Linked DNA regions of Methanothermobacter thermautotrophicus str. Delta H. Each later gene encodes a partner of the first gene's protein in a complex. Links are inferred from orthologs where the notes say so. Each region holds a gene or a part of one and is shown on either strand. Other genes may lie near its edges.

Evidence for each region.
Region 2: the proteins of MTH_RS06240 (region 1) and eif2g are in contact, whole or in part, in a crystal structure (PDB 3CW2), measured with the Saccharolobus solfataricus proteins. The link is inferred for Methanothermobacter thermautotrophicus str. Delta H from one-to-one orthologs. Residues at the interface, in WP_009989173.1 of Saccharolobus solfataricus: Val185, Arg186, Thr187, Asn188, Glu189, Pro190, Leu191, Gly192, Val193, Glu194, Ile196, Lys197, Ile200, Ser201, Leu204, Ile217, Lys218, Ile219, Tyr220, Thr221, Ile222, Gly223, Ala224, Pro225, Tyr227; in WP_009988771.1 of Saccharolobus solfataricus: Asp222, Lys225, Pro226, Gly227, Thr228, Gln229, Phe230, Asn231, Leu233, Lys234, Gly235, Leu259, Phe273, Thr274, Lys275, Tyr300, Leu301, Asp302, Pro303, Ser304, Leu305, Lys307.

What each region holds. Positions count from the first base shown.
Region 1 is NC_000916.1:1,181,161-1,187,938, forward strand. What follows is about bases 1,228-4,156. They hold MTH_RS06240 (translation initiation factor IF-2 subunit alpha), read right to left. Parts: upstream 3,118-4,156; coding sequence 2,338-3,117; downstream 1,228-2,337. Other genes in these bases: MTH_RS06230 (TIGR00375 family protein), read right to left, coding at 1,228-1,362; MTH_RS09575 (RNA-protein complex protein Nop10), read right to left, coding at 2,162-2,341; MTH_RS06245 (30S ribosomal protein S27e), read right to left, coding at 3,132-3,323; MTH_RS06250 (50S ribosomal protein L44e), read right to left, coding at 3,326-3,604; MTH_RS06255 (hypothetical protein), read right to left, coding at 3,827-4,156. Also shown: more of MTH_RS06230, read right to left, coding at 202-1,227; more of MTH_RS06255, read right to left, coding at 4,157-4,516; pcn (proliferating cell nuclear antigen (pcna)), read right to left, coding at 4,537-5,271; MTH_RS06265 (hypothetical protein), read right to left, coding at 5,323-5,730; MTH_RS06270 (transcription factor S), read right to left, coding at 5,745-6,059; MTH_RS06275 (NUDIX domain-containing protein), read right to left, coding at 6,208-6,615; MTH_RS06280 (DUF99 family protein), read right to left, coding at 6,644-6,778. UniProt on the Methanocaldococcus jannaschii protein: eIF-2 functions in the early steps of protein synthesis by forming a ternary complex with GTP and initiator tRNA.
Region 2 is NC_000916.1:199,302-206,142, forward strand. What follows is about bases 1,496-4,487. They hold eif2g (translation initiation factor IF-2 subunit gamma), read left to right. Parts: upstream 1,496-2,374; coding sequence 2,375-3,601; downstream 3,602-4,487. Other genes in these bases: infB (translation initiation factor IF-2), read left to right, coding at 1,496-1,950; MTH_RS01195 (30S ribosomal protein S6e), read left to right, coding at 1,970-2,350; MTH_RS01205 (PIN domain-containing protein), read left to right, coding at 3,626-3,985; MTH_RS01210 (inorganic diphosphatase), read left to right, coding at 3,997-4,487. Outside these bases: ndk (nucleoside-diphosphate kinase), read left to right, coding at 1-151; more of infB, read left to right, coding at 166-1,495; more of MTH_RS01210, read left to right, coding at 4,488-4,527; rpoE (DNA-directed RNA polymerase), read left to right, coding at 4,548-5,102; transcription elongation factor subunit Spt4, read left to right, coding at 5,099-5,281; MTH_RS01225 (GTP-dependent dephospho-CoA kinase family protein), read left to right, coding at 5,281-5,772; MTH_RS01230 (30S ribosomal protein S24e), read left to right, coding at 5,774-6,076; MTH_RS01235 (30S ribosomal protein S27ae), read left to right, coding at 6,077-6,232; argH (argininosuccinate lyase), read left to right, coding at 6,241-6,841. UniProt on the Methanocaldococcus jannaschii protein: eIF-2 functions in the early steps of protein synthesis by forming a ternary complex with GTP and initiator tRNA.

The DNA.
Region 1 (6,778 bases):
TAGCCTAGCCAGGATAGGGCATCAGACTCCTAATCTGAAGGTCCCGGGTTCAAATCCCGGCGGGTCCGCTCAATATTCTAATTCTAAGAAACAATGATAGGAATTCCATTTTTTGAGACCCATGGAATAAAACAGCCCATTTTCCAGGTTCATTGAAGAAATAATGATGGATGATAATGGTACCCCAGGTTATTGATTAGATTATCTGAAGTAAGCATCAAGGGTCTCGGCAGGGAACCTTATCTCACCATACTTCCCACCACCACCGGGTATCACAATCAGTGAGCCATTGCGAAAGGCCTCCACTGCAACAGCAACACCCGTATCCAGAGCTGCAATATCCTCAAGGGGGGCATCAAGCAGCACCCGGATCTCTGTTCCAAATTCCCCCACAAGTTTCTCCCAGATTCCCTGTACAAATTTTGTGGTTACTCCCTTATCATATTTCATCCCTATGATCTCTGCAAGGGGCATCAGGTGGACGTAGGGGGGCCTGTGTGGTGGGTGGTGAGGTTCATCCCAGGTTGAGAGCTCGTATATCCTGTAATCCACACCCTTCTTGATTTTACCGCCACAGGGACACCTCATGTCCATTTCAAGCGCCTCCTCAGGACTGTAAATGCGGTAGCACCGGGTACATGCAGTCATGTGGTACTTTCCGAGGCGCGGGTCAAGTCCATAGTTCGCCCTTATCCTGCACTTACCTATGGCCCTCCTGAGGGAGGTGAAGGACACATCCTCCATCTCAAACTGATTGAACTCCCTCCCCAGCCTGTGGGGCCATGGCGAATGGGCATCGGAGTTGGTCAGGAAGGGTATGTCTGCAAGTTCGGCTATCTTATCAGCCATGTCAGTATCTGCAGAGAGGCCCAGTTCAAGAAAGTCTGGTCTTGCCCCGTAACAGTCCATGTAGCTGTCATATGACTTGTACATGCTGGTCCATGGTGTGAAGGCATGGGATGGTCCTGCCATGCCATCGTATTCATGTACAAGTTCAAGTATCTGGGCCCCGTTCATCCTCACCCTGGGCCTTCCATCTGTGGTGCTGGCTGAGGGCATCCTCCCGGCTATCTCCTCTGCAGCCTCAAGTGAGGGGAGTATCAGGAGGTGGTGGACCCTCCTTGAGTCCTCAACCTCCGCCGTTATTACGAAGCTGCACTCATCGCGCCCGTAAATCCCGTCCCCCTCATATTCAGTTGATTCAGCTATGATCTTCCGCCATCCAGGGTGAAGTGCGTCGCCTGTCCCTACAAGTTGAAGGCCCTTGAGGCGTGCCTGGGGTGCTATGTTGTCAATAACCATGTTACGGGACGTTGCCCTTGAAAAACAGCTATGGATATGCAGGTCAGCGTTTATGATCATCTGATCATCCAGAAAAAATAGGTGGTGGGGTCAGCCTATGTAACGCAGGTCCTCTTCCCCGGGTTTGAGGTTCATCCTCTCAATCATTTCCTGCTCCATCTGCTGGGCCTTTGAGATCATCTTCTTTGTCTCCTCTGCACGCTCCTCAAGTTTTTCAAGGTCCACTTCAAGTTTTGTCATCTCAAGTAGCACCTCAAGGAGTGCACGGGCGGCTTCGGCGTCTATGAAGTAGCCTGGTGTTTCACCCATGAGGCATACACCATCCATGCCCCTCAGCCTCCCCATTCCAAGGAGAAGTCCTGATGCGCCTATTATGCCTCCATCAGCGGATCTCATGATGACGCCGTGTTCCTTGAGATCCTCGACGAGTTCCATGCTGGTTGCTGCCCCATAGACCCTCGCCTTCTCAACGGGCTGCCCCGTTGCGAGGCCTCCAAGGGTGAATATCCTCCTGGCGCCGTATCCCTCAACAAAGTCGAGTATCATGCCACAGATCTCATACTGTCCCTCAGGTGAGAGTCCCTGGGTGTTGCCCACGAGTATTATGTAATCCCTCTCATCCCCGCCTGCATCCCTGAGGTAATAGAACTCATTCCTCATGGGTTCAACTATACCATCCTCATCAACCAGTACCTGTGGTGGGAATGATGGGGAGTAGAGTTCAGCAAATTTGACAGCCTCCAGTTCATCTATTATGTGATCGGCTGCCAGTTTACCACATGTCCTATTCCTGGAAGTGCCTCGATGAATATGGGGCTGGAAAGTTCAATGTCTTCCAGAACGTTTATGATTGTTTCCCTCATTTTGATTCACCACTACCTCTAGAGTAAAGCTCTCTTTTGAGTTTTCTCCGGTATGCGCCATATTTGTCCTCCGGGGAAAACTTTGGAGGATAAATAACCCCTGTTCTACCTCCGCAGTGTGGGCAGACCTCTTTCAGGGTGTACTCTCCGCATGAACGGCATCTTTTCATCTTCATGTGAGTTCACGGAGGAATTCTCCCTCTCCACCCTCTTTCTCAACGATCTCTATGCACTTCTGGGCTGCTTCCTTGAGCTGCTTCTCTGCCTTCAGGTAGTCCGTTGACTTCACGATGAGCCGGTACCTGGGGGCTCCTACCGCCTGGACTGTTATACCCTCATCCTGGGCTGATTTAAGTGCCTTCCTAATTATTTCGACGCCGTTGGGTGCGTAGGACTTGATGTCAACGTATCCGGTTATCTGGACCTCGGGGGGTGTTATGTTGCGCTTGGCAACCTCTGTGATGACGGCTGCCCAGTCCTCAGGGACTCCCTCCTCGATGAGGGACTTTTCCCCCTCCTCTGCAGCGGTTTCAAAGGCGCCGTAGAGGTCTCCGAATATGTCCATCAGTTCGTATCCAACCTCTTCATAGGCGGTGTCAAGGTCCTTTCCAAGGTCCCTTGCTGCGAGTTCAAGGAATTTCTCAGCCTTCTGTTCGATCTTCCATGCCTGGATCTTCTTTGTGCGCTGGTCCTCCCTTATCCTTTTCATTGAAACATCCACGTGTCCCTTACGGGGATTCACACGGAGGACCCTTGCAACGATCTTCTGGTTCTCCCTTACAAAGTCCCTTATGTTTTTAACCCATCCAGAGGATACCTCTGAGATGTGAATGAAAGCCTCCTTCCCTGGATACTCCTCCAGGGTGGCGAAGGCGCCGTAGTTGAGGACCTTGTGAACGGTCCCAACCACCAGTTCACCCTCTTCAGGCCATTCATTTTTTCTTCTTACCATGAAAAACACCTAGATTAATCCAGGACCTCTAGAATCTGGGCTTTGATCTTTGACTTTCCTCCTGTTGGCTCAACAAGTGTTTTACCACAGATTATGCACTGAACATATGATGCTGCCCTGTCAAAGACAACCTGCTGGTTTCCGCAGTCCAGACATTTAACACGGAGAAAGTTACCCTTGGTATTGTAGAATATCACGCCAATCACCTCTAGGCCACGTATTCAACCCTTCCAGCCCTGAAGGATTTCTTCTTTATGTGTGACTTTCCACATTCCTTGCATTTGAGCCTGAGGTCAAGTTTCTTAACGGGTTTGTTACCTGATGGGAGTGGACGTGGGTAACCCCTGTAACCGGCAGTGACACGTCTGAACTGCCTCTGACCCCACTTAAGTTCACTGGCCTTTCTCCTCTTTGATTCCAGTACCTCGTGAACGGTGTGTTTTCTACAGTTTGGACAGTAAGTTCTTCTTTCCTTAGGAATCTTCATATCTAATCACCTCGTAAGTGAAAAAGTAAGCCTTTAAAATAACTGAACTTTTTTATACTGGGTTAGTATATCTCAAATCTCTATTTATACCTTTGTATGTGACACCACCTGGTGGTTCACTGAACCTTAAACTGCTAATCCGTGTTGATCCATCAGTTTCATTGCAGAGTACCTGATCTTCAGAGAATAGGAGAGCAATCTAACCATTTTAAAGCCTGCTGCCTATGAATACCTTATCCTCCGACCCTTCTTTGCATTTATGAAGACGTTTGCATTCAGTGATGGGAGCGTGACTATGTCCTGCGGCCGGAATGGACCGTATACCTTTTCATCCACACCCATTATTCTGGCAGGTACCTCCTCAAATATCAGCACCGTTTCAATATCCTCCTCCCGCCCTTTAACCCCTTTATCGGTTTTTACGGATTTTGAGGGGTCAGCGAGAAGTTCAGGGCCATCCAGAACGTCCTTCCTGGGGGCATCATCTTTCGCCCCTGAATCCCTGGTACCGGATTCAACATCTATTGAGGGGATTATCCTCGCCCTGAATTCCCTCAGGGTTTCTACCAGTGAAAAGTAGAGCTCCTCCTCCTCTGGTGTCATGTTGAGGGGGGTTGTATCCTGGAGGTCGAACTGTGGCCTGCCATTGAAGAGGTGGTATGACCTCTGGACGTTCATGACGGCACTATCAGTTATCTTGTGCTCCCTTCTCTCGCAGATCTCCGTGGCTATCCTCTGGGTGTCCCTTATGAGGTAGTGTTCCTTGGCGAAGGGGTCATTGCCAACGGCGTCAAGGAGGTCCTCTATGTAACTGTGAACCCTCTCATAGAAGTCATCCCCCACCCTTGCAAGGCCGCTTTCAGATCTCTCCTTTTTCTGAATCCTCCTCAGTTTCTGAAAGAATTCGTCCAACCCCATTCCTCACCTTTAAGTTATTCCTCTGCCTCTATTCTTGGAGCAAGGAGGAAGCTGAGTTCACCCTCTTTGCTTGCCATCTTCAGGGTCAGTTTGAGGGGCATGTCATCTCCCAGGTTGATTATTGCTGTCTCACTGAACTTGTCTGCCTTGAGCATCTCCTTGATCTTATCAAGGGAGTATATGCTCCTTGCAGGTTTATCTATCCTTTCGCCGTGGAGGTATTCAATCTGGGCGTCTCCAAATTCTCCCTCAGCTGAGGCTATGAAACGGTCCTCATCTACACGGAAGGTTATCTTATCTGAGAATATGTCTATGTCAGCTATTGAGTCCTTGAGGAGCTGGAATGGCACCTCGAACTCATTCTCATACTCAATTTCAGGAGGACTTGGGGTTTCATATTCGATGTCGATAAGCCTTATCTTGAATGTCCTTACTGCTTCCCCTTCAAACTGGATTATCAGGTTTCCCTCGTCGGTTGAGAGTATGACCCTGTCATTTGCCTTTGCCCTCTTGAGGACCTTCATGAGTTCCTCTGTGTCCACGTTGATCCTCTCTGGTTCATCACAGACGTACTCATCGAAAAGCTCGGCCTTCAGTTCGAGGTGCACGTATGTGATGTGGGACCTGTCAAGGGCGTCCAGGCGCAGGCCTTCGGCGCTAAGCTGTATCTGAACCTCGTCAACGATGGATGATATGGCATCGAAGCTCGTCCTTAAAATGTTAGGGTCATTCAATTCTGCCTTGAACATTTTCGTCCTCCTTATCCTATATAGCTAGATATTGGGGTCATGATTTATATACTATTCCTCTTCTTCTTTCTCTTCCCCTCTTTCAGCCTTCTTCACCTGTTTATAGAACCCCTCAAGGGGTGTGCCCCCTATGATGCTATGGACCATGAAGGCCCCCACCAGCAGGAGACCCGTGAGGATGAGGAATGCTGCGATGACCGTGTTCTCGCCTGAGACCACATTGTCAACAACACGGTCAGATGACCCCATTATGGTGACGATACCTGTCAGCAAAAGCATGACACCAAGTACCATTGCACTGTACCTCAGTATATCGTCACGGTGTTCCATTATGAGGGTCACCGGAAAGCCGTGCTCTGATTCATCCTCCTGTAACTCCTCCCATACCCGGGCAAGGAAACCCCTGAGCCTTTCTGAATACCTGCCTTTCTTACCATCATCGGGGCCTTCATCAGACATCTGCTCACCATTTTTCAGTCATATTCCCTCCAGGTGTGCTTGCAGCGGGTACATCTGAAGAACCGTGTCTCTGATTCATCAGCCCTCCTTGTCTGCTGCAGCCACCAGAAGGCCTCCATGTTACCACATTTCGGGCATTCAACCCTCGTTGTTGGGAGGGTATTTACATCATCACCTGTGAATATTATGGTCTCCTTTGCCTCAACTTCCTCTGAGACGCGGTACTTGTCTTTGAGCTTATCTGTGATATCCTTCTCATAGCCACACTGACACTTAAATTTTCCCTCGGATGGAAACATTACAGCTCCGCACTTAGGACAAAACTCCATCTTCTTCCTCCTGGTCAGAGAAACTGAAACCTTTTTGATTTCTAAAGTTTTTCTACAAGGACATTTATAATAATTTTGATTGTGACTGAAGGTCATGATATGCTGCAGAATGATTTTTTAGTGGAACACGGGTGCATTCCTCATCAATCTATTCCCGGTATCTGCTCCTGAAATCCTCCAGAATCTTCCGGTGGTCAAATGCGAGTTCAAGATCATCTATATCCTCGATGTGGAATATTCCAATGTCTGCAGCGTCTGAACCGGCCTCCGGTTCACCGGACACTACCCTCGCGGTGAAGCATACGCTCACGGTGTGCCCGCGGGGATCCCTCCGGGGGTCGGAGTAGACCCCGAGGAGGTCCTTGATTTCAACATCAAGGCCTGTCTCCTCGAGGGCCTCCCTCCTTGCTGCATCCTCAACAGTTTCACCGTATTCCACAAATCCTCCAGGTATGGCCCAGGAACCCCTGTAGGGTGATCTGCCCCTCCGTATGAGGATTATTCTATCCCCTGATAACCTTATGATAACGTCCACCGTGAGCATGGGTGTCTTCAAACCAGACTCCTCCTGCAGGCATCTATTTCTAGGCGCTGCCCCTGGACTCTCCTAACGTGACTCCTGAGGCAATTATGTGGGCCGCCCTCAGTGGTTCTGGAATTGAGCTGCGGGTCGTTGATATCCTGACAATCTCTGCGGCGTCATCAGGTTCAATGCCTGC
Region 2 (6,841 bases), 980 kb from region 1 along the record:
CAGGGGAGACTTCGCCCTTGAAACAGGTAGAAACATAATACACGCTTCAGATTCTCCAGAATCAGCCGAAAGGGAGATTAAACTTTTCTTTGATGAATCGGAAATTTGCAGTTACGAGATGCCTGATAGAGAAATGATATACGAGGAATAAACGCGGAGATTCCAATGAAGATCAGATCACCCATCGTCTCAGTACTCGGACACGTGGATCACGGGAAAACCACACTTCTTGACCATATAAGGGGCAGCGCAGTTGCCTCAAGGGAGGCAGGTGGTATAACCCAGCACATAGGGGCCACAGAGATACCCATGGATGTCATTGAGGGGATCTGCGGAGACTTCCTCAAAAAATTCTCGATCAGGGAAACACTACCAGGACTCTTCTTCATTGATACACCAGGACATGAGGCGTTCACAACCCTCAGAAAACGTGGAGGGGCCCTTGCGGATCTTGCAATACTCATAGTCGATATAAATGAGGGATTCAAGCCCCAGACACAGGAGGCCCTCAACATCCTCAGGATGTACAGGACACCCTTCGTGGTGGCTGCAAACAAGATAGACAGGATCCATGGATGGAGGGTCCACGAGGGACGCCCCTTCATGGAGACCTTCAGCAAACAGGACATCCAGGTCCAGCAGAAACTGGACACAAAGGTCTATGAACTTGTGGGCAAACTCCATGAGGAGGGCTTTGAATCAGAGAGATTCGACAGGGTCACAGACTTCGCCTCACAGGTCAGCATAATACCCATAAGTGCCATAACAGGCGAGGGTATACCTGAACTCCTCACAATGCTCATGGGACTGGCACAGCAGTACCTCAGGGAGCAGCTCAAAATCGAGGAGGATTCCCCTGCCAGGGGCACCATCCTGGAGGTCAAGGAGGAGACAGGCCTCGGCATGACCATAGACGCTGTAATATATGATGGAATACTCAGAAAGGACGACACCATAGCCATGATGACATCAAAGGATGTCATATCCACCAGGATAAGATCACTCCTCAAACCAAGGCCCCTCGAGGAGATGAGGGAATCCAGGAAGAAGTTCCAGAAGGTCGATGAGGTCGTTGCAGCAGCCGGTATAAAGATCGTGGCACCGGGCATCGATGACGTCATGGCCGGCTCACCCCTCAGGGTTGTAACAGACCCCGAGAAGGTGAGGGAGGAGATACTCAGCGAAATCGAGGACATCAAGATAGACACCGATGAGGCAGGCGTCGTTGTGAAGGCAGACACCCTCGGATCACTGGAGGCGGTGGTCAAGATCCTCAGGGACATGTATGTCCCCATAAAGGTGGCAGACATAGGTGACGTCTCAAGGAGGGACGTGGTGAATGCAGGTATAGCCCTCCAGGAGGACAGGGTCTATGGGGCCATAATAGCCTTCAATGTTAAGGTGATACCCTCAGCAGCCCAGGAACTCAAAAACTCAGACATAAAGCTCTTCCAGGGCAACGTCATCTACAGGCTCATGGAGGAATATGAGGAATGGGTCAGGGGCATTGAGGAAGAGAAGAAAAAGAAATGGATGGAAGCCATCATAAAACCTGCAAGCATAAGACTCATACCCAAACTGGTCTTCAGACAGAGCAAGCCAGCCATTGGAGGAGTTGAGGTCCTCACAGGCGTCATCAGGCAGGGCTACCCCCTCATGAATGATGATGGGGAGACGGTGGGTACCGTGGAGAGCATGCAGGACAAGGGTGAAAACCTCAAATCAGCATCACGCGGCCAGAAGGTTGCAATGGCCATAAAGGATGCTGTTTATGGTAAGACGATCCATGAGGGAGATACACTCTACGTTGACATACCCGAAAACCACTACCACATCCTTAAAGAACAGCTCTCAGGGGATCTGACAGACGAGGAACTTGATCTCATGGATAAGATAGCTGAAATCAAGAGGAAGAAGAATCCTGACTGGGGAATGAAGGCACCATTTTAAAATATAAGGAGGAGATATATTGGCATTTAAGGTTGTGATTTCAGACAAGGAGAAGAGCGTCCAGATGGAGGTCGACCCATCAGAGTCCAGGGGCCTCATTGGCCTCACCATAGGCGACGAATTCGATGGATCAATAATAGGCCTCAGCGGATACAAACTGAAGATCACAGGTGGAAGCGATAAGAACGGTTTCCCGATGAAGAAGACAGTGCCAGGTGCAAGGAGGATAAGGAGCCTTGTATCAGGCGGTGTGGGCTATAAACCCAGACGCGATGGCGAGAGAAGAAGAAAAACCTTCAGGGGAAACACAATATCTGATGACATAGTCCAGATAAACACCGTTGTCATTGAGAAGGGTGAGAAACCACTCGAAGAACTCCTTGGCGCCGATGAGGAATAATAAAAGCGTTTATAGGTGTAATCTGTGAAAAATCAATCCGAAATAAACATTGGTCTTGTGGGGCACGTGGACCATGGTAAAACAACCCTTACAAAGGCACTTTCAGGTGTCTGGACCGACACACACAGTGAGGAAACCAAGAGGGGCATCTCCATACGTCTGGGCTATGCCGACATAACCTTCAGGAAGTGCCCGCAGTGCGAAGCCCCAATGTGCTATACAACGGCAGAGATATGTGAGAGGTGCGGCACAGAGACAGAGCTCCTCAGGAAGGTTTCCTTTGTGGATGCCCCGGGCCATGAAACCCTCATGGCTACCATGCTCTCTGGAGCAGCCCTCATGGACGGCGCCATACTCGTGATAGCTGCAAACGAACCATGCCCCCAGCCCCAGACAAAGGAGCACCTCATGGCCCTTGATGTTATAGGGGTGAAGGATGTCATCGTCGTCCAGAACAAGATAGATATCGTTTCGAAGGAGAGGGCGCTTGAAAGCTACAGGGAGATCAAGGAGTTCGTGAAGGGTACCTGCGCTGAGGATGCACCTATAATACCGGTATCTGCTCAACAGGGCGCCAACATTGATATCCTCATTGAAACCATTGAGGAGAGAATCAAAACCCCCAAGAGGGACGTTGATAAACCTGCCAGGATGTACGTGGCCAGGTCCTTTGACATAAACAAACCTGGCGCAGACCCCGAACACCTCGCAGGAGGAGTTATAGGGGGCTCACTGGTCCAGGGCAGGCTCAGGGTTGGAGACGAGATAGAGATAAGACCGGGCATACAGGTCAAAAAGGACGGTAAGCAGACCTGGATGAGTCTGCACTCCACAATCACGGGCCTGGTGGCCGGTGGAGAGGAGATGGAAGAAGTTGGACCCGGCGGACTCGTGGGTGTCGGGACACTCCTGGATCCAGCCCTCACCAAGGCGGACTCACTTTCAGGGTCAGTTGCCGGGGAACCAGGCACACTGCCACCTGTAAGGCACTCATTCACCATGGAGACACACCTCCTGGAGAGGGTTGTCGGTACCAAGGAGGAGACCAAGGTCGAACCCATAAAGACAGGGGAACCCCTGATGATAAACGTCGGTACCACAACCACGGTGGGTGTTGTCAAATCTGCCAGGGCAGATGATGCCGACGTGGTCCTCAAACTCCCTGCATGCGCAGAGGAGGGTCAGAGGATAGCCCTCTCCAGGCGTGTCGGTGCAAGATGGAGGCTGATAGGATATGGTATCATCAAATAGGGTGGTCATAGACACCAATTTTTTATGATACCCTACCAGTTCCGGGTCGACATCGTATCCGAGCTCCGGAGACTCTTCCCAAAAAACGACCTTCTTGTCCCATCCTTCGTCATAGGGGAACTTGAAGGCATAAAGAGACATTCAGGCGGTGATGCGAGGATAGCCGCGTCCGTTGGACTCGCACTCGCAAAGAAACCCCCCTTCAGGATTTTTGAGGAGAAACTCCTTGAAGGTGAAACCGTTGACGACGCGCTTCTCCGGATCTCAGATGTCCTCTGCACCAGCGACCGGGAACTCAGAAGAAGGGCAAGGTCGAAGGGAATACCTGTTGTCTACCTGAGACAGAAAAGATATCTTGGAGTGGATGGGCATATATTGGAGTAGGAGGTTTACTCATGAATCTGTGGAAGGATATTGAACCGGGACCATCAGTACCCGAGGTTGTCTATGCGGTTGTTGAAATACCAAAGGGTTCAAGGAACAAGTACGAATACCACAAGGACCTTCAGGCATTCGCCCTTGACAGGGTACTCTACTCAGCAGTATTCTACCCTGCAGAGTACGGTATAATACCAAGGACACTCTACGATGACGGAGACCCCATGGACATCCTCGTACTCATGGATGAACCAACATTCCCGGGCTGCATCATAGAATCAAGACCCATAGGCCTTTTAAGGATGATCGATGGTGGTGACCAGGACGACAAGATCCTGGCGGTGCCTGTGGCAGACCCGCACTTCGCCGATGTAAAGGACATCTCAGACATACCAGAGCACAACCTTAAGGAGATAGCAAACTTCTTTGAAACCTACAAGAAACTTGAAGGTAAAAAAACAGAGACACTCGGATGGGAGGGTGCTGAAAAGGCATTTGAAGCAGTCAACCACTCCATAGAACTCTACAGGAAAAAATATATGGAGTAATTCTTTAATGGGGGATCCCATTGTATTATGTAACAAAGATTGTTGATACCGTCAGAATACCTCCAGACCGCTTTGAAGAGCCACTGGAGGAGGTCGCCGTCGAGGTTCTAAACGAGACCTACGTTGGAAGGATGGATAAGAACCTCGGGCAGCTGATAACCGTCAAAGAGATAGAGGATATAGGGATAGGAAAGGTTATAATGGGTGACGGTGCCGCCTACCATGAGGTGACCTTCACAGCCCTCTTCTTCAAACCTGAACTACATGAAATCGTTGAGGGTGAGGTTATAGAGATAGCAGAGTTCGGAGCCTTCGTGCGCATAGGTCCGGTGGATGGCCTGGTGCACGTTTCACAGGTAACCGACGACTACATAACCTACGACCCCAAGAAGGGCTCCCTCACAGGTAAGGAGTCAGGCAGACGCCTCGACGAGGGCGACCTTGTAAGGGCAAGGATAGTCGCACTCAGCCTCAAGGGCCGAAGAGAGGGCGTAAAGGTGGGCCTCACCATGAGGCAGCCCGGCCTTGGAAAATTCGAATGGATTGAAGAAGAGAAGAGGAAGAGTAAAAAATGACTGAGAAGGCATGCACAAGGTGTAAGAGAATCACCAGTGACGAAAGATGCCCGGTCTGCAATGTCCCGGCATCCACCAACTGGAGCGGACTCCTCATAATAATAGATCCGGATAAATCAGATATAGCCAGGGAGCTCAACATAACACTGCCTGGTGAATACGCGCTGAGGGTCAGATAGTGTACATACTGCCGGAGGAACTGAGGGCGGAGCTCAAAAGGCCACTTGGAGAGCTCCACAGGTCATTCAGTGACGTTGATGTGGGGAACTCATTCCTCATAACGGTTGGTGACGTCACAACCCGCAATGCACTGGAGCATGGCCTTAAACCCGATGTCAGCATAATAGATAACAGGATCCAGAGAAGGGACTCTGACCATGAATTCAGGGACACAGCAACCATTCTCAGATCCAGGAACCCGCCAGGCACAGTAACAGAGAGCCTCTGGAAATCCATCGAAGAGGCCATAGAGGGCGCCACAGAGAGAGGAGAGCGCTTCATGATAGTTGTTGACGGTGAGGAGGACCTTGCCGTTTTACCATCAATACTTCTCGCCCCACCTGACACAGTGATTCTTTACGGACAGCCAGATGAGGGCGTTGTGCTGGTGAGGGCCAGTGAAACATCCAGTAAGGCTGAAGAACTCATGAAAAAATTTGAGGAGGCATAAAATGGAGATTAACATAATCGAGGAAAAGGAAAACCCACTCTTAAACAGGAAGGAGATAAGGTTTGAATGCTTATACGAGGGCGAATCAACCCCAAAGGTCCTTGAAGTTAAGAACAAACTCGTTGCAATGCTTGACGCTGATAAGGATCTTCTCGTGGTTGACAAAATTGACCAGGGTTTCGGTGAGCCAAGGGCGACCGGCTATGCCAAGATTTATGAGTCAGCTGAGAAACTCACCGAGATAGAACCCGAACACGTGATAAAGAAGAACACTGAGGCATCAGAGGAAGAGGAGGAGGAATAGATGAAGAAATTTGAGCTCTACGAGGTCAAGGACGGTAAACTCGTCAGGAAGAACCCCTTCTGTGTCAGGTGCTCAAACGGTGTCTTCATGGCAGACCATGGGGACAGGTACGCCTGCGGTAAATGCGGATACACCGAATGGAAAAACAGGGAATAGGTGGAAACTTGAACCTGAGGGCTGGCAGATTGAATAGCGGGATGGAGGATGAGGCCGCGGAGTTCACATCATCCCTCACATTTGATCACCACATATTTGAGGCCGACATTGAGTGTAACATGGCACATACACGCATGCTGGCCCATGAGGGCATAATCCCTGAGGAAGTGGCCGCTAAAATCATAGATGCCCTTGAAAGCCTCAGGGAGGAGGGTATAGAGGCCCTTGACATGGACCCATCGGTGGAGGATATCCATATGGCCGTTGAGAACTATGTAACGGCCAGGATCGGAGAGGAAGCAGGGTTCATGCACACAGGCAAATCCAGGAACGATCAGGTCGCAACCGATCTCAGACTGGCCCTCAGGGAGAGGATAAGGACAATAAGCCGTGAACTCCTTGATTTTATTGACAGTATCTCAGACCTTGCCCTCGATCACACCGAAACCGTCATGGTGGGCTACACCCACCTTCAGCATGCCCAGCCAACAACCCTAGGCCACCACCTCATGGCCTACGCCAGCTCCCTCAGGAGGGACTATGAGAGGCTCCAGGATACCCTTAAGAGGGTTGACCAGAACCCCCTGGGATCCGCTGCCATGACAACAA